2 regions of the Janthinobacterium sp. HH106 genome follow, and region 1 is predicted to be linked to the other one. Evidence: predicted binding sites of a transcription regulator. Region 1 holds the regulator's gene; the other holds the start of a gene.
What was found. Region 1 encodes LexA, which represses DNA repair genes until DNA is damaged. Its sites were predicted from a motif close to ACTGTATNNNNATACAGT; they were not measured.
Positions count from the first base shown of each region.

Region 2: a site for LexA is predicted at 1,334-1,351, ahead of dinB (DNA polymerase IV). Genes of this name have one in related genera too.

Region 1 is NZ_LRIC01000040.1:17,924-27,715, forward strand. It holds gene JAB8_RS15685 (CvpA family protein) at 1-102, shown strand, start outside; gene purF (amidophosphoribosyltransferase) at 141-1,664, shown strand; gene JAB8_RS15695 (cystathionine gamma-synthase family protein) at 1,708-2,949, shown strand; gene lexA (transcriptional repressor LexA) at 3,167-3,802, opposite strand; gene JAB8_RS29105 (hypothetical protein) at 3,835-4,035, shown strand; gene rpsF (30S ribosomal protein S6) at 4,078-4,467, shown strand; gene priB (primosomal replication protein N) at 4,488-4,787, shown strand; gene rpsR (30S ribosomal protein S18) at 4,813-5,103, shown strand; gene rplI (50S ribosomal protein L9) at 5,131-5,586, shown strand; gene JAB8_RS15725 (replicative DNA helicase) at 5,722-7,107, shown strand; gene JAB8_RS15730 (DUF47 domain-containing protein) at 7,201-7,827, shown strand; gene JAB8_RS15735 (inorganic phosphate transporter) at 7,867-8,880, shown strand; gene JAB8_RS15740 (MBL fold metallo-hydrolase) at 8,927-9,792, opposite strand, start outside.
Region 2 is NZ_LRIC01000066.1:1,070-10,861, forward strand. It holds gene JAB8_RS24855 (S9 family peptidase) at 1-1,229, opposite strand, end outside; gene dinB (DNA polymerase IV) at 1,392-2,546, shown strand; gene JAB8_RS24865 (recombination-associated protein RdgC) at 2,664-3,560, shown strand; gene JAB8_RS24870 (TonB-dependent receptor) at 3,696-6,419, opposite strand; gene JAB8_RS30060 (PEP-CTERM sorting domain-containing protein) at 6,896-7,573, opposite strand; gene JAB8_RS24880 (asparaginase domain-containing protein) at 7,775-8,260, opposite strand; gene JAB8_RS24885 (L-asparaginase) at 8,443-9,216, shown strand; gene JAB8_RS24890 (D-2-hydroxyacid dehydrogenase family protein) at 9,204-9,792, opposite strand, start outside.

The DNA.
Region 1 (9,792 bases):
CCATTCTGGAAAAACGCGCTGCTCAGTCCGCTCGCGGAACAGGGCGCGCGCGCCATCAAGCCTTATCTGCCTGCCGCTTACGCGCAGCATGTGAAATTTTGAATTTTTTTAAAATCAGTAGCACAGTTTAGGAGCACACCATGTGTGGCATCGTCGGCGTCGTTTCCCATCAACCTGTCAATCAATTGCTCTATGATGCATTGTTGCTCCTGCAACATCGCGGTCAGGACGCGGCAGGGATTGCGACCAATCACAGCAGTATGTTTTCCATGCACAAGGCCAACGGCCTCGTGCGAGACGTCTTCCGCACGCGCAACATGCGTTCGCTGCAAGGCACGACGGGCATCGGCCATTGCCGCTACCCGACGGCCGGTTCGTCGAGCGAAGAGGAAGCACAGCCGTTCTATGTGAATGCGCCGTTCGGCATCACCCTGGCGCACAATGGCAACCTGACCAACTGGGAACAGTTGAAGCTGGAAATGTTCAAGAACGACCGCCGCCACATCAATACCGATTCCGATTCGGAAGTGCTGCTCAACGTGCTGGCGCATGAAATCCAGGAAGCGACGACGGGCCTGAACCTGGACCCGGAAGCCATCTTCAAGGCCGTGACCGTGCTGAACCGTCGCGTCAAGGGCGGCTATGCCGCCGTCGCGCAAATCGCCGGCGTCGGCTTGCTGGCCTTCCGCGACCCGCACGGCATCCGCCCGCTGTGCCTGGGCATCAATGAAACGGAGCAGGGTCCCGAATACCTGATCGCTTCCGAATCCGTGGCCCTGGAAGGCATGGGCTTCCGCTTCGTGCGCGACATCGGTCCCGGCGAAGCCGTCTTCATCGATGCCGACAAGAAATTGCACAGCGCCCAGTGCGCCGACAATGCCAGCCTGAACCCCTGCGTGTTCGAATTCGTCTACCTGGCCCGTCCCGACTCCGTCATCGACGGCGCCTCCGTGTACGCCACGCGCCTGAAAATGGGCGAATACCTGGCCGAGAAGATCCGCGCCGAATTGCCAGGCGTGCATATCGACGTGGTCATGCCGATTCCCGATTCCTCGCGTCCGGCCGCCATCCAGCTGGCCATGGCGCTGAACATCGAATACCGCGAAGGCTTCATCAAGAACCGCTACATCGGCCGCACCTTTATCATGCCGGGCCAGGCGGCGCGCAAGAAATCCGTGCGCCAGAAGCTCAACGCGATCCCGTCCGAATTCAAGGATAAAGTGGTCTTGCTCGTCGACGATTCCATCGTGCGCGGCACCACCAGCCGTGAAATCGTGCAGATGGCGCGTGAAGCGGGCGCGACGAAAGTCATCTTCGCCTCGGCCGCGCCGCCCGTCATCTATCCGAACGTGTACGGCATCGACATGCCGACGCGCGACGAGCTGATCGCCTACGGCCGCACGACGGAAGAAGTGTGCCGCGAAATCACGGCCGATTACCTGGTCTACCAGGATATCGGCGCGCTCAAGCAGGCGATCGCCGACGTCAACCCGGCCCTGACCAACTTCGAGGCCTCGTGCTTCGACGGCGTCTACGTGACGGGCGACGTGTCGCAGGAATACCTGGACCGCCTGGAATATGCGCGCCACCATCCGAAGGCGGCAGCGCCCGAAGATACGCCGCGTTCCCAGCTGAACCTGAACCTGGCAACGACAGAAGCGTAATTATCTTGCCCGGCTAGCGCCGGGCTTTTTTTGCTCCGCGATCATGAACGATAAAAAAAACTACGGCTTTACCACCACCATCCTGCATAACGACCGCCGCAAGGGCATCGAGCATGGTTCGCTGCACAAGCCCGTGCACACCTCCGTCGCCTTCGGCTACGGCGATGCGCGCCAGCTCGCTTCCGTATTCCAGGGCAAGGAACCCGGTTTCCGCTATGGCCGCCAGGGCAACCCCACCGTGTCCGCGCTGGAAGACAAGGTCAACAAGATGGAAGACGGCGTGGCGACCTTGTGCTTCGCCACCGGCATGGGCGCCATCGGCGCCGTGGTGCAGTCGCTGCTGCGCGCGGGCGACCATGTCGTCTCGTCGGCCTTTTTGTTTGGCAACACCAACAGCCTGTGGCAAACGGTGACGGGGCAGGGCATCGCCGTATCCTTCGTCGACGCCACCGAGGTGGCCAACGTGGCGGCCGCCATCACGCCTGCCACGCGCATCGTGTTCGTGGAAACCATCGCCAATCCGCGCACGCAGATCGCCGACCTGAAAAAAATCGGTGACCTGTGCCGCGAAAAGGGCATCTTGTACATCGTCGACAACACGATGACGACGCCGTATTTGTTCCGCCCGAAAGCCGTGGGCGCGGGCCTCGTGGTCAATGCCTTGACGAAATCCATCGGCGGCCACGGCAATGCGCTGGGCGGCAGCTTGACGGACACGGGCGTGTTCGACTGGACGCAGTATCCGAATATTTTCGAGAATTACAAGAAGGCGGCGCCCGCGCAGTGGGGCATCGCGCAGATCCGTGCCAAGGCCTTGCGCGACTTCGGCGCCTCGCTGGGTCCGGAAGCTGCGCATCATATCGCCGTCGGCGCGGAAACCATGGCCTTGCGCATGGACCGCACCTGCTCGAACGCCCTGGCGCTGGCCACCATGTTGCAGGCCGACCCGAGAGTGGCGGCCGTGCACTACCCGGGCTTGCCGTCGCACCCGCAGCACGCCTTGGCGAGCGACCTGTTCCGCAGCTATGGTTCGCTGTTCAGCTTTGAATTGAAGGATGGCATCGATTGCTTCGATTTCCTCAATCGTTTGAATCTGGCTATTCCCGCGAGCAACCTGGGCGACACGCGTACCCTCGTCATTCCCGTCGCCCACACGATCTTCTATGAGATGGGCGCCGAGCGCCGCGCCAGCATGGGCATCGCCGAATCGCTGATCCGCGTCTCCGTCGGTATCGAGGATGAGGTGGATCTGCTTGAGGATTTCCGCCAAGCACTCGATGTATAAGTCGCCGGACAAATGAAAAGGGCCGCAACAGTCATGCTGTTGCGGCCCTTTGTTTTTCGCCGTTCAATGGTAATGTCTTCGTGCCTTCAGAAACCGTAGCGAGCAAGTCCAATATCGGGTTGAGTAGCGGAGCTGTACATTGTACGGGGGCGCCCAGCTAGCGAGCAACGGATGCCCGAGAGTGGGCTGCGCAGTAGGTTTATGAGGGCGCGCTCAATCAGTGCCAGCTGCGCATCAAGCCGACTGCTAAGCCTTCCAGGGCAAATTCATCTTCCGGCGACACGGTGATGACCTTGAAATCGGGGTTTTCCGGCAGCAATTCGATGACGGAACCCGTCTTCTTGTAGCGCTTGACCGTGACTTCGTCGCCGATGCGGGCCACGACGATCTGGCCATTCTTGGCGCTGTCGACCTTTTTGACGGCCAGTAAATCGCCATCCATGATGCCGGCGTCGCGCATGGACCAGCCGCGTACCTTCAGCAGGAAGTCGGGCTTGGCCGAAAACAGGGCGGGGTCCACGTTGTAGCTCGCTTCCAGGTTTTCCTGGGCAAGGATGGGCGAACCGGCGGCCACCCTGCCGATCAGGGGCAGCGACATCAGCAGTGCCGCCGGCACTTTCGATGGCGGCGCTTCGGCTGCCGCGCCGATCAGGCGGATGCCGCGCGAGGTGCCGGGCGAAATCTCGATCGCGCCCTTGCGGGCCAGGGCCTGCAAATGCTCCTCGGCCGCATTGGCCGATTTGAAACCCAGTTCATTGGCAATTTCGGCACGGGTGGGAGGAAAGCCCGTGTTTTCAATCGCGTCCTTGATCAGGTTCAGGATTTGTTCTTGTCGTGCTGTCAGCTTGATCATGAGCGGTGGGTGCATACTAAAATGCTGTCTATATGAACAGTCTGTATTTTTGTACAGTATCGCCCACTATGCAAGGGGATTTCCGTGTTTTCGGCGAATTTCGCAAGAAATACTTGTTCCCGGTCGAAAAGCACGGTGGTCCGCGGGCTTTTCGGGTGCTGGCGCAAGCAATGATTGAAACGTTTGCAAAAGGCGGTTATAATCTTCGGCTGACCTTCCCACACCCGTCTTGACGCCGGGGTGGGCGATTATCAATCCGACCTGAAGGAGTTTGCATGCGTCATTATGAAATAGTCTTTATCGTCCATCCGGACCAAAGCGAGCAAGTGCCCGCGATGATCGAACGCTACAAAGCCAGCGTAACCACCCGCGGCGGTTCGGTTCACCGCGTGGAAGATTGGGGCCGCCGTCAAATGGCTTACTCGATCCAAAAGCTGCCTAAAGCACACTACATCTGCCTGAACATCGAATGCGACAACGAGACCCTGGTCGAGTTGGAAACAGCATTCAAATTCAATGATGCCGTGTTGCGTCACCTGACCGTTAAAATGAAGAAAGCTGAAACAGCTCCTTCGCCGATGATGAAATCGGTACAACGCGAAGACGCGGCCAAAAGCCACCGCACCGAAGCACCAGCAGCCGCTCCAGCCGCAGCAGCAGCTTAATTCTTGACCAGGATCGTGCGCTGAACCAGCTACAAGTCACCGCCATCATTGCCGAGCGCGAAATATTGCGCTATACCCCGGCAGGGCTGCCGATTGTGAATGCAGTATTGCAACACAGTTCGCAGCAGATGGAAGCAGGGATTGCCCGTTTGACCGAGTTTGATGTTGCCGCGCTAGCCGCTGGCGAAATTTCAGGCCGGTTCAGTCAGGCAAGCTTGGGCGGGGTGTATCAGTTCACGGGTTTCCTGGCCAGGAAGAGCCGCAACAGCAAGAGTTTGGTGTTTCACATCATTGATTTTAGTGCAGTCAATTCTGACTAGCGCATTTTAGATACAGGAGCCTGACATGGCATTCGGTAAAAAGTTCGACAAAAATAAGCTCAAGCTTAAAGAAAAACGCAAACAGCAAAACCCTTTGTTCAAACGTAAGAAGTTCTGCCGCTTCACGGCAGCTCACGTTGAGCAAGTCGACTACAAAGACGTCGACACGCTGAAAGACTTCGTCCAGGAAAACGGCAAGATCATGCCAGCACGCCTGACCGGTACCAAAGCGCACTACCAGCGCCAAGTCGACACCGCAATCAAGCGCGCTCGCTTCCTCGCGCTGCTGCCATACACCGATCTGCACCACGCTTAATCGGTCAGATATTCCTGGAGAAGAACTATGCAAATCATTCTGTTAGAAAAAGTTGTAAACGTCGGTAACCTCGGCGAAGTCGTCAAAGTCAAAGACGGTTACGCACGTAACTTCCTGATCCCGCAACGCCTGGCACGTCGTGCTACGGCAACCGCTGTGGCTGAATTCGAAGTCAAGCGCGCCGAACTGGAAAAAGCTGCTGCCGCCAAACTGGCCGCATCGCAAGCCCAGGGCGAAAAACTGAGCGGCCTGACCGTTCAAGTTGCTCAAAAAGCTGGCGTCGATGGCCGTCTGTTCGGTTCCGTCACCAACTTCGACATCGCTGAAGCGCTGACCAAGCAAGGTTTTGCTGTTGAAAAAGCACAAATCCGCATGCCTACCGGCCCGCTGAAGATCGTTGGCGAGCACAACGTTTCGGTTGCTCTGCACACCGACGTGGTCGTGGAAGTTGTTATCGCTGTCGTTCCAGACGCGAACGCGTAATCGTCTGCGGGCCTGGCCCGCAAGCGCTGCCGCACTATGAAAAGCCGGGTTCGCCCGGCTTTTTTGTGGCCTTTTTTTCGCTCATTTTCAGCCCTTTATTTTTGCCGGCACGCCGAAGCGGGTATAATTCGCGCCATGAACGCCCCCTCTGATCCGCAACTGGATTCCCTCCGTATTCCGCCGCATTCGATCGAAGCAGAACAATCCGTTATCGGTGGTCTGCTGCGCGACAATGCCGCCTATGACCGCATCGCCGACTTCATGCATGCGGAGGATTTCTATCGCTATGACCATCGCATCATCTTCGAGCAAATCGTCAAGATGGTTAACGCTTCCAAGCCAGCCGATGTCATTACTGTTTTTGAAACCCTGACCCAGCTCGGCAAGGCCGATGACGTGGGCGGACTCGCTTACCTGAACGCCATGGCGCAAAACACGCCATCGGCCGCGAACATCCGGCGCTATGCCGAGATCGTGCGCGACCGCGGCGTGCTGCGCAAGCTCATTACCGTCGCCGACGATATCTCCGGCACGGCCTTCAGCCCGCAAGGCAAGGAAGTCAAGCAGATGCTTGACGAGGCCGAATCGAAGATTTTCGCCATCGCCGAAGAAGGCGCGCGCGGCGCCCAGGGCTGGACCGCCATCCAGCCCCTGCTGACGCAGGTGGTCGAGCGCATCGACGAACTGTACAGCCGCGACAACCAGAGTGAAATCACGGGCGTGCCCACCGGTTTCATCGACCTCGACCGCATGACCTCGGGTCTGCAGCCGGGCGACCTGGTGATCGTGGCGGGCCGTCCGTCGATGGGCAAGACGGCGTTTTCCGTCAACATCGGCGAAAACGTGGCCATCGACAGCGGCTTGCCCGTGGCCGTGTTCTCGATGGAGATGGGCGGCGCCCAGCTGGCCATGCGTATGCTCGGCTCCGTCGGACAGCTGGACCAGCACCGCCTGCGCACGGGCCGCCTGAACGACGAAGACTGGCCGCGCCTGACGAATGCAATCCAGAAGATGAACGACGCGCAGTTGTACATCGATGAAACGCCGGCGCTCAACTCGATCGAATTGCGCGCCCGTTCGCGCCGTTTGTCGCGCCAGTGCGGCAAGCTGGGCCTGATCATCGTCGATTACTTGCAGCTGATGTCGGCCAATACGCCGGGCGACAACCGCGCCACGGAGATTTCCGAGATTTCGCGTGGCTTGAAAGGCCTGGCGAAAGAACTCGGTTGCCCCGTGATCGCGCTGTCACAGTTGAACCGCTCGCTGGAACAACGCCCGAACAAGCGTCCCGTGATGTCCGACTTGCGCGAATCGGGCGCTATTGAGCAGGATGCCGACGTGATCCTGTTCATTTACCGCGACGAGGTGTATAACCCCGACTCGCCGGACAAGGGGACGGCCGAAATCATCATCGGCAAACAACGTAACGGTCCAATCGGCAGCATCCGCCTCACCTTCATGGGGCAGTACACCAAATTTGGCAATTACAGTGGTGGCCTGGCGCTTTACCAAGGCGACTAAGACTCAGCAGCACTGATATTCCATTGGCCGCCCCCTCATACGGGGCGGCTTTCTGTAGTAAATAACACGACTCAATGCTTAACGGAGAATGACATGTTTGGACGCTTGATGCCCACTGAGGGCAAGTTTTTTGAATTGTTTAACCAGCACGCGGAATTGTGCGTCAAGGGCGCGAAAGAGATGCTCGGCCTGATGACCAATTTCGACGACCTGGAAAACCGCGTGCATGCGATCGAAAGCATCGAGAAACAGGCGGACAAAGTCACCTACGCCACCGTGGAAATGCTGCACAAGACCTTCATCACGCCGATCGACCGCGACGACATCCATCAGCTGATCACGCGCCAGGACGATATCCTCGACCTGCTGGAAGATGCGGCGCAAACCGTTTCGCTGTACGACCTGAAGGCCGTCACGCCGGAAGCCAAGCGCCTGGCCGAACTGGTGCTGGCCTGTACCGAGAAAGTGCGCGACGCCGTCGCCATGCTGCACAATATGGACAACTCGCGCAAGATCGTCGCCATCTGCGAAGAGATCGACCGCCTGGAATCGGACGCCGACCACGTGATGCGCGCCGCCATGTCCAAGCTGTTCCGCGACGAACCGGATGTGCGCAACCTGATCAAGCTGAAAGCGATCTACGAAATTCTGGAAACCGTGACCGACCGTTGCGAAGATGTGTCCAATATTATCGAAGGCATCATCGTCGAAAACGCGTAAGCGTTGGGCCTGTCCTGAACCAGAATCAGAAAAGAAACTATAATGACCATACAAATCAGCATCTACGTGCTAGGCCTGTTGATCGTCCTCGCGCTGCTGTTTGACTTCATGAACGGCTTCCACGATGCCGCCAACGCGATTGCCACGGTGGTCTCGACGGGCGTATTGAAACCGCAGACCGCGGTTGCCATGGCCGCCACGTTCAACTTCGTCGCCATCTTCGTGTTCCACCAGCTGACCGTGGCCGCCACGGTGGGCAAGGGCACCATCGACCCGGCCGTGATCGACCAGTACGTGATCTTCGGCGCGCTGATGGGCGCCATCTTCTGGAATTTGTTTACCTGGTACTACGGCATTCCCTCGTCGTCCTCGCACGCCCTGATCGGCGGCCTGGTGGGCGCCGCTGTCGCCAAGTCCGGCACGGGCGCGCTGGTCGCGGCCGGCCTGTGGAAAACCGTGGCCTTTATCGTCATCGCCCCCGTGCTGGGCTTCGTGTTCGGCTCCATCATGATGCTGATCGTGTCGTGGATTTTTGTCCGTTCGACGCCGCGCAAGGTCGACAAGTGGTTCCGCCGTTTGCAACTGGCATCGGCAGCCGCCTACAGCCTGGGCCACGGCGGCAACGATGCGCAAAAAACCATCGGCATCATCTGGATGCTGCTGATCGCGGCCGGCTACTCGAACGTGAACGACCAGATGCCGCCGATGTGGGTCATCATCTCGTGCTACACGGCCATCAGCTTCGGCACCCTGTTCGGCGGCTGGCGCATCGTCAAGACCATGGGCCAGAAGATCACCAAGTTGAAACCCGTCGGCGGCTTCTGCGCCGAAACGGGCGGCGCCATCACCCTGTTCGTCTCGACGGCGCTGGGCATTCCCGTGTCGACCACGCACACGATCACGGGCGCCATCGTCGGCGTCGGCTCGGCGCAAAAAATGTCGGCCGTGCGCTGGGGCGTGGCGGGCAATATCGTCTGGGCCTGGATCTTCACGATTCCCGCATCGGCCTTCGTCGCCGCAGTCGCCTGGTGGATTGGCCACCACATCATGTAATGGATAGCCAACGCCAGTAAAAAGGGAGCCTTGCGGCTCCCTTTTTTTATGCGCCGGCCAGTTCCACCGTCAGCCCCTCGCTGGCGAGGAACACCTGCAGGCCGGCCAGGCGGCTCGCATAGCGGCCCATCACGTCGGCAAACACGGCTTCGAGCTGCTCGTCGCTGCGGGTCGGTTCGTGGTGGGTGCAGTACAGGTGCCGCGCGCCGCAGCGCAGGGCCAGGTCGAAGGCGGCGTCGAAGGTGCCGTGGCCCCAGCCCTGCTTGCCCGGGTATTCTTCGCGCGTGTACGAGCAATCCATGATCAGCGCATCGACGCCGGCCACCAGCGCATCGATGCCGGCCTGGCGCTGCGCATTGCGCGCCGCGCAGGCCGCATGCTCGGCGTGGCCGGGCGGATGCAGGTTGTAGAACGGTTCATGGTCGCCGCTGAAAAACAGCGAGGCGCCGCCGCAGTCGATGCGGTAGCCGAGGTTGACCACCGGATGGTTCATTTCCGCGCCGCGCACGCGCGCGCCGCCCACTTCGACGGCTTCGCCGGGCGCCAGGGTGCGGTACTCGATGCAGGCCGCCATGGCCGCTTCGCTGACGGGAAAATAACTGCCCTGCAGCTGCACCGCCATCACGTGCTCGATGCCGCGCCCGCTGTTGCCGTCCAGGGCGCCATGCAGGCGCATGCGGTTGCCGGCCACGAACAGGGGCGAGAACATGGGCAAGCCGTGGATGTGGTCCCAGTGGCTGTGCGTGATGAAGACGTGCGCGTCGACGGGCTGGCCCGGCGGCAGTTGCTGCGCCAGCGCGAAGATGCCGCTGCCGGCATCGAGAATGATCAGGCTGTCGTTGTCCGTGCGCACTTCGATGCACGTGGTGTTGCCGCCATAGCGCGCCGTGCGCGGGCCGGGGGAGGGGATGG
Region 2 (9,792 bases), on a different contig from region 1:
ATGCGAAATTGCGTGGCCGAAAACTCGGGTGTGCCGACGGACGTGGCCAGGTAGACGGGGTCGTCGAACTGCACGGTTTTCCAGTTCTTTTGCGCAAAATCAAGGATGCGCGCGCGGTTCAGGGCGCGCGCCTTTTCCATCACCACCAGATAGCCCTGGAAGACGTCGATGGACTGGATCACGGCATCCTTGTTGTGCGGCACGACGGGTTTCCAGTGTTTCGGCTGCGGGGTGCTCAATGGCGCGCTGACGACGCGGAAATTCTTCGCATCCTTGTTGGTCAGGATGTACAGCTGGCCGTCGCGGTGTTCGACGACGTAGCGGTGGCCTTTTTCGCGTTTCAGTACGCTCTGGAAACTGCCTTGCGGCTGGCTCGTTGGCAACAGCAGCACTTCGCTCGTATCCGTGCTGCGCGCCGTGAGCACAAAGTAGCGCTGGTCGCGCGTGCGGCTCACGCCGATGGCGAATTGCTCTACCGGCTCGTGATAGACCTGCTGCGGCATGCCGCCCAAGGCCAGGCGGAACAAGCGGTCAGCGCGCTTGGTGGTGGCGTCTTCCTGCGTCAGCATCAGGGTGGCGTTGTCGGCCGCCCAGGCCAGGGATGTGACGCGCGGCATGCTGTCGCCCAGCAACTTGCCTGTCTTCAAATCCTTGACATGCAGCGCGTACTGGCGGAAACCCGTCGTGTCGGTGGTGTAGGCCAGCAATTGTTCGTTCGGGCTGATGGCAAACGCGCGCACGGCAAAAAATTTGTGGCCTTCGGCCAGTTGATTCTGATCCAGCAAGATTTCTTCAAGCGCCTGCGCATCGTAGGCGCCGCTGGTGCCGACGGGGCGGCGGCAGTGAATCGGATACTGCTTGCCCGCTTCCGTGCGCGTGTAATAGTAGAAATTGCCCTGGCGCGCAGGCACGGACAGGTCCACTTCCTGCATGCGTCCCTTGATTTCCGCAGTCAGCTTGTCGGCCAGCGGCTGGATCGGGGCCGTGACGGCCGCCGTATAGGCGTTTTCCGCATTCAGGTAGTCGATCACGGCAGGATCGGTCTTCTTTTGCAGCCAGCGGTAGTCGTCCGTAACCACGGTGCCGTGGCGCGTTTCCTGCCAGGCCGTCTTGGCGGCGACCGGCGCGGTGGCGGCGGCATCGGCGGCCAGCGCGGATGCCGCCAGCGTGGACAGCAGGATGGATGAGCAGACGGCCAGGCGGCGCAAAGCTTGATGTGCTGTAGACAAGGCAACTCCTTTTATAGTCGTGTCAGGATTGTAATCTTGCTATTGAGGAAAGCAACTGCGGAGCGCGTGCGTTTCAACTTGCATCCATGGGCATTTCCAGCGATACTGTATATAACTACAGTATCCCGTCGCGAGGTGTCCTTGACCACATCTGCCCCTACATTGCCTGAACCGCGCCGCTGGATAGCCCATCTGGACATGGATGCCTTTTTCGCCTCCGTGGAACTGTTGAAATATCCGGAATTGCGCGGCGAAGCCGTCGTCATCGGCGGCGGCCGGCTGCAGCAACCCCTGTTGCAGGAAGACGGCACGCGGAAATTCGCGCGCATGCGCGATTACGTGGGGCGCGGCGTCGTCACCACGTCGACCTATGCGGCGCGCAAGTTTGGCGTGTTTTCCGCCATGGGCATCATGAAGGCGGCGAAACTGGCGCCCGACAGCATCCTGCTGCCGGCCGATTTCGAGGCTTACCGCGAGTATTCGGCCCGCTTCAAGCAGGCCGTGGCCCAGCTGTGCCCCATCATCCAGAACGTGGGCATCGATGAAATCTATGTCGACCTGACCGAATACGGCGAGCAGGCACCGGCCATGGCGGCGCGCCTGAAGGCGGCCGTGTTCGAGGCGACGGGCCTGTCGTGCTCGATCGGCCTGGCGCCGAACAAATTGCTGGCAAAAATCTGTTCCGACCTGGAAAAACCCGACGGGCTCACCATTTTGTCGCCCGAGGATGTGGAAACGCGCGTGTGGCCCTTGCCGGCGAAAAAGATCAATGGCATCGGCCCGAAAGCCACGGCCAAGCTGGAAGCGCTGGGCATTATCACCATCGGCGAGCTGGCGCGGGCCGACATGGCCATGCTGCGCACGCAGTTCGGCGACCTGTACACGGGCTGGCTGCGCCAGGCGGCGCTGGGCATCGACGAGCGGCCCGTGCAGACGAGCCGGGAAACCAAGTCCGTCAGCCGCGAAACGACGTTCGAGCGCGACTTGCAGGTGGTGCGCGACCGCGCCACGCTGTCGGAAAAGCTGGAAAGCCTGTGCACGCGCGTGGCGGGCGACCTCGACAAGCAGTCGCTGGCGGGGCGCACGGTGGGCATCAAGCTGCGCTTCGAGGATTTCAGCACGGTCACGCGCGACATCACCCTGCCCAGTGCCACGGCGGACGCCGCCGCCATCCTGCGCGCCAGCCGCGACTGCTTGCGGCGCGTGCCATTTGACAAGAAAATCCGCCTGCTGGGCGTGCGCATCTCGACCTTGTCCGATCCGGCCGTCGTGACGCGGCAGGCGCCAGCCCAGGCGGAGCTGTTTCCCGCCCTGTAGCGGCATTCCCCATACATCAACAACCCGCGCCAGTCCGCGTTTTTGACGGCATTCCCGTGTCGAAAGTGTAGAATGGCGTTCCCCTGGCACTACTGAAACAAACGGAAGACAAAAACTATGTGGTTCAAGAATCTTCAGATTTACCGCCTGCCCGCACCGTGGGCTTACACGCCAGAACAACTGGAAGAGGCCTTGTCCTCGAACAAATTTACGCCGGCGACCAGCATGGATCTGATGCGCCAGGGCTGGGATACGCCACGCCCGAACGGCGGCCTGGTCCACGTGGTCAACAAGCAGATGCTGATCTTGCTGGGCACGGAAAAGAAACTGCTGCCGGCCACCGTCATCAACCAGGTGGCCAAGGCCCGTGCCGCCGAGATGGAAGAAGCGCAAGGCTTTGCGCCTGGTAAAAAGGCCATGAAGGAATTGAAGGAACGCGTGGCCGACGAGCTGCTGCCGCGCGCCTTCAGCATCCGCAGCAATGTCTGGACGTGGATCGACCCCGTCAATGGCTGGCTGGTGGTCGATGCCGCCAGCCCGGCGAAAGCCGATGAAGTCATCAAGCTGCTGCTGAAAGCCGTCGATAAACTGCCGCTGGAAAGCCTGCGCGTGCAGCGCTCGCCCGTGGCGGTGATGACGGAGTGGCTGCAGGCGGACGACGCGCCGTCCGGCTTCACGGTCGACATGGATACGGAATTGCGCGCCACGGGCGAGAGCAAGGCCACCGTGCGCTACGTGCGCCACACCCTGGAAGCGGACGACGTGCGCCGCCACATCGCGGCCGGCAAGCAGTGCACGCGTCTGGCCATGACGTGGAACGACAAGATCTCGTTCGTGCTGACGGAGTCCTTGGCCATCAAGAGCGTCAAGCCGCTCGACGTGATCAAGGAAACGGAATCGAGCACGAAGAACGACGAAGAGCGTTTCGACGGCGACGTGATGCTGATGACGGGCGAGCTCTCCAAGCTGATGGCCGACGTGGTCGAAGCATTAGGCGGCGAAGCGACGGCGTAACAGCCGTCATGCTGGTACGAAAAGGAGCTGCGGCTCCTTTTTTTTTCGCTTGTGCAATTTGCCGGCGCATAAAAAAAGCGCCTTGCACGGTGAAGTGCAAGGCGCTTTTCAGACAAGCTAATTCAACACGTCAAATTAGAACTTGTAGTTGCCGGTGACGTAGAACGAACGCATCATCGGATCGGCGTAGCGTGGGTCGAAACCGATCTGGTGGCCCGACGAAGCGCGCAGCGACAGCGGAGGTGCACGGTCGAACAGGTTTTTGATGCCTGCGCGGATCGTGGTTTGCTTGTCAAAGGCGAAACGTGCTTGCCAGTCGAACGTCGTGTACGACGGTACTTGCAGGCGGAAGTTTTTCTCTTCTTTTTGGGTCGCCAGGTTGTACACGGTAGCGGGAGCATCGGTGTAGCCGTTACGGTAGTTGACCGTGACCGTGTTGCTCAGGCGGCCCGTGTCCAGGGTCGTCGTCAGCTTCATCAGGTTGCGGAACGTGACTTCGTTGGTGTCGCCGAAGAAGTTCATGTTGCTGGTGAACACATTGTCGCTACCGGCTTTGGTGTAGTTGGCGTGCAACATGTGCGTACCGCTCAATTGGGCGGTCAGCTTGCCGAAAGAAAACTTGTGGTTGGCGGACAGATCCCAGTCGATACCACGGTATTCCTTCTTGCCGATGTTGACCGACAGTTTCTTGAACGCGTAGTAAGCGATGCCGGTCGATGGTTCGATGTATTCACCGAAGCTCGATGCATACTTGACCGGATCGGCAAATGCTTGCTCTTCGGATACTTCCGACACGGCATTGCGCAATTTCACATCCCACAGGTCGGCGCCGAACGAGAATGCCGAGCTAGGCTCGACACGGAAGCCCAGGGTGAACTGCTTCGATTTTTCCGATTGCAGATCCGGGTTGCCTTGCGATACCGCGTTGTATTGCGTTGCTTCCGCGCGGCACAGTGCGTTACCTGGGTATGGGCAGTCAAATTTCTTGGCGGTAAAGCCGGCGTTGACCAGTGGCTGAGCGATGTCCAGCATGCTTGGCGCCTTGAAGCCCGTGCCGTAGGAACCGCGGATCAGCACGGTCTGTACCGGCTGCCAGCGTGCCGATACCTTGTAGGTATTGGCGCTGTCTTTTTTGCCGACAGTTTTGTTGTTCAGCTTGTCATCGATCGCCTTGACAGCATCGTAACGGCCGCCGACGGTCATTTCGAACGACTTGGTCAGCGGTGCCAGCAACTCGACGAAGGCGCCGTAGGTGTCGCGGCTCATGTCGTAGGCTGGCTTGGTGTTGAAGCTGTAGATGTCGTCGCCGGTGGCGCCTGGCGATTGCTCATACGTATAGGTGCGGTAGTCGCCACCGATACCGAGGCTGGCCTTGCCGCCTGGCAGGCTGAACAATTCACGCGAGCCGTGCGTGTCGATGCCGCGCATCGTGGTCGATGCGGTGCGCACGGAGCCGACGAATTGCGCGCCAGCGACCTGTGCTTGCACGGATGGCTTTTGTGTCGCAGCAAAAGGATTGAAGTCCGGATTGGCCAGGATATTCTTGAATTCCTGGCTCTTCTGGTAACCGCCCGTGTAGCGCTCGTCGATCGAGTTTTGCGACCAGGTCAGGCCGCTTTCGAAGTTCCACGCGCCCAGTTCGCCTTCCACACCGACGACCATGTGTTTGGTTTCGGTGATGGTGTTGCTGGCACGCAGGCCGAAGTCGGTGCTGCGGTAGTTGGCCGTCACGGATTTGACGTCGGCACGTTGCGCTGGCGTCAGGTAGGGCGACACATAGGTGTTGTACAGCGCGCTGTCCTTGGCGATTGCGATCGGGATCGGATTGGCGGCGATACGCGCCGTCAGGTCGTAGCGCGAGTAGGCCAGTTCGGCGAATGCATTCAGGTTGTCGTTCAGCTTGTACGTCGCTTTGGAAAACAGGCTGTCGCGTTTCGATTGCGGCACGATTTCCACGGTGGAACCCGTGTCGAAGCCGCAAGCGCGTGCATTGGCGGTGGTGACGTCGAAACCTTCAGGGCAATTGCCATTTTTAGCCAGGTAAGGCGAAAACGCGGTCGATGGCGCACCGCTCTTGTAGGCAACCGTGGCGCCTGCTGGCGAAGCCGATGTGCTGGTGCGGTCCCAGATGTAGTTATTGCCGTTGCGGCTGAACGGCACATACGAGGTAGCGGCGAACGTGCGGTCGGTGGCGCGCAGTTTCGATTGCTCGTCATGGCGGTACGACAACAGCACGTTGAAACGGTCTTCGTCCAGGTCGCCGAAACCGTAGGTGACGCTGGTGTTCCAGGCGTTGCCGCCCTTGTCTTCCGGACCGCCGTAGGTGGCTTCCAGGGTGGCGCCTTGCTGGTTTTTCTTCAGGATGAAGTTCAGTACGCCGGCGATGGCGTCCGAGCCGTACAGTGCCGAAGCGCCGTCGGTCAGGATTTCGACGCGTTCAACGGCGCTCATCGGAATGGCGTTCAGGTTGACCGTGGTGCCGGAACCTTGTGGCGCGATGCGGCGGCCGTTCAACAGCACCAGGGTGTAGGTTTCGCCGATACCGTGCAGCGAAGCACTGGTATTGCCGCCCGAGTCGGAACCGGCGGCGACGGCGCCGATGGTGAAGCCTTGCATCGCCGGCAGGGCCTGGATCAGGTCGGCAACCGAAGTGGCGCCCGATTTGGCGATCGCTTCTTGCGACAGGCGCTGTACAGGCAAGGCGCCTTCGACAGCGATACGCTTGATGCTCGAACCGGTAATTTCAACTTTTTGAATTGCTTCGTCCGCCATGGATTGGCCGGAGAACAAAACGCTGCCTGCCAGGACGGTCAGGGCCAGGCGTACGCTGCGTACGCCAATCTTTTCTTTAAATGCCATTGTAACAATTACTCCGTAGTAGTTTTAATAACGACAAGCAGTACACGAGCACCGTTCTGGTCATCGGGTAGATGCCCAGCGGTGCTCGTGTACGGTAGGCGGAACCACGTCGGTGGGAGGTGGAAGACTACTTAGCGCAATATTGTTATAAATGCACTTTTGACTTGTCGAGGCAAACATTATGTCGTCTCAGCAAGAAAAAATGCACCTCAACCGTGTCGGATTTGGCAATAAATTCGAGATACTGAAGAATATTTGATTTAAATGTTAAATATAGATTTTATATTTATAAATATCTGCGTTTTTAAAAATGATCAATGGCGTTTTTTTGCAACATAAAATTATTGTATTGGCAATTCGATGTTTTGCCAGCAATAATTAGATGAAAAATGTTGTATTGCAGAATTTATGCAAAGTAAAAAAATGTAAAAAAAGCCCGCTGAAAGCGGGCTTGTCGAGGTGCTGCAGAGTGGAAATCAGGCGCTGTGCTTGCCTGTTTTTCTGCGGCGTGCCATGAAGCCGACCAGGCCGAGACCGGCCAGCAGCATGGCGTATGTTTCCGGTTCAGGCACTGCGGCCACCGGTGAAGCGAAAGTACCGGTAAAGGTAGAGTAATTGCCATACTGGTTGCTGGCAGATTGTGCAGTAGCGGCGCCATAGCCGAAATAGGTGCTGATGCCGACCGTGTTGGCGCCGACGGCAACATTGCTCAGGGTAATGCTGAAGTTGGCGGTCGAGCCTGGCGTGTACACGGACTGCGTATATTGGCCCCACCAGGTGTAGGCCGCGTAGCCCGATGGCGCCACCAGGTTTTGCGAGCCGTCGCCGCCCAGATCGAGCTGGGCGCTGGCACCTTGCGACCAGAAGCCGGGGGCGCCGTTCAGTGGTGCAGGGGCGGTGGAACCGACCAGCGTGGCGGAGACAGGAACGAAAATCGTGAAACCGTCCAGGCCCGTCTGGCCGCCGATGCCCTGGTTATTGTTCAAGACGCTGTAATCGAAGGTCCACGTGTTCGCGCCTGCGGCCGTGGCCGATGCCGTTACCGTATATTCATTGGTGAGGCTGGTCGTCGCGTGGGCGGTGCCGCTCAGCGCAAACGCGGCGGCAATGGCGCCCAGTTGGAACAGTTGTACAGCCGATTTGCGCTTGGTCATGAGGAATTCCCGAAAAAGGGTTAGTCGATGAGCCAAATATAGCATTGAAGCATGAGAAATAATTGTAATTATGAACAAATATATTGCTTTTTTGCTTGCAATATTTCCACGCGGGAATTAATGTGGGTATTCCTTATCCTCGTAGAAATATTGCCATGCCATTTTGTTGTTGCGCTGCGACGTTGCCGCAGTGCAATTGCATCACAGCGGCTGGAACACCCCGGCGGCGCGGTTCTTTTGCACATTGTCCCATGCAAAAATCTGGCCATTCATGGCCACGTAGACGCCGGCTGGCAAGGTTTGCGCCACGCCGCACGCAAAGCCCAGGTTGAACAGGGCATCGGAGTTGTCGATTTCGTAGGGAATCATGGCGCCCGTCAAAATGACCGTTTGCTGCAGGTTCGCCGCGCCCAGCACTTGCGCCGTTTCGCGCATGGTGTCGGTGCCGTGGATGATGACGATGGCTTTTTCTTGTGCCGCGCGGCACGAGGCGAGCACGCGCTGGCGGTCCGCATCCTGCATGTCGAGCGAGTCCAGCAGTGGCAATTGCTCCAGCGCCACGGGCGCCGTCATGCGCGCGCGGGCAATCGCTGCCGGCAAATGACTGTCGGAAAAGCCCAGGGTACCGTTCAATTCGTTGTAGTGCTTGTCGAAAGTGCCGCCGGTGGCGAGTATGCGCAATGTCATGATGTGGTCACGATGTCAGTGGAGAATGACGCGCATGATATCGTGGATTGCCGCCCTTGCGTGAATGACGCTGCGGATGGGACGGCGTGCTTGCCGCCTGCGCTTGCGCCGCATCTGGAAAATTTGGCTATCTGTGAGTACACTGGTTTCTTTGTTTGCCAGCCCCCCCCCCCCGACTCCGTATGAAAGCGCTCGCTCCCGGCACCGTCATTTTTCACCGCCACCGCGGTTATGGGGTGATCACGTCCGTCAATTTGCTGACGGGCTGGATCGCCGCCCGTTTCGGCAGCGAAGCGCGGACCCTGGACCTGAACCTGTCGACCGACGACGTGCAGTTTGCCGATGGCGAAGCGATCCTGTTTCGCCGCGCGCCGCCTGACCGCATGCCGCATGCGCGCCTGATGGCCATGGTGCGCGCACTGCACCAGGCCGGCTATCAAAAACTGTATCTGTATTCCTGGCCCAAGCCATCCGGGCTGCACTGGCGCTGGCATTTGTTTACGGGGCCGCGCGACTGGATGCAGCGTCCCTGGCGCGAAGGCTGGTATGGCTCGGGCGCCGATTACAACGTCAATCCCGTGATGGGCTGGGGAGACTCTCCCGGCGCTTCCACTGGCGAGCTGATCGATGCCCTGGCCCGTTTTGATCCGCAAGGCCTGGCGCAGGCGCTGGGGCGCGACGACGACCATAGCGAGTGGTTTGGCCGCGTCTGCGATGCATTATTACCCCATTATATGTACAGCCTGGACATGCAGCGCGCGCCAGGCGAACCCTTGCAAGACATGCCGCCCGTGCCGGTCGTGGCCGTGCGCGCCGGCGTGGCGCCGTACAGTGGGCCTGATATTCCCTGGCCGCCCGGCTGGACCGGCCTGTGGCGCGGCCGGCACGTGCTGTCGGCGCCCGCCATCCGCATCTCGGGCGAGCCCGACCTGATCAAGGGCTTTCAGCGCTCCTGAGGGGCTTGGCGCGCATGCTGCAATGCTTCGGGATTGAGCAGGCGCGTGCATTGATTCTGCGTAAAATCGACGATGTTTTGCAAGGCGTAGCGGAAATACAGCTCATAGCTGTCACGCTCGACGTAGCCCAGGTGTGGCGTGGCCAGCACGTTCGGCAGCAGCAGTAGCGGCGAGCCTGGCGGCAGCGGCTCGTCCGTAAACACGTCGAGCGCGGCGGCGCCCGGATGCCCTTGTGGCAGTGCCGCTTCCAGCGCGCCATCGGCCACCAGCTCGGCGCGGCTCGTGTTGACGAACAGGGACGTCGGCTTCATGCGCGCCAGATCCTCGCTTGTGACCAGGCCGCGTGTCTTGTCGGACAGGCGCAGATGCAAGCTCAGCACGTCGGCCTGCTCGAAGAACGCCGCGCGCGAGACCGCCGCCGTATCACCGGCCGCCACGGCCGCTGCGCGGCTCGCTTCGCTGCCCCACACGAGGATGGTCATGCCGAAGGCGCGGCCATAGCCGGCGATCAATTGGCCGATCTTGCCGTAGCCCCAGATCGCCAGGATGCGCCCTTTCAATACCGTACCGAGCGTG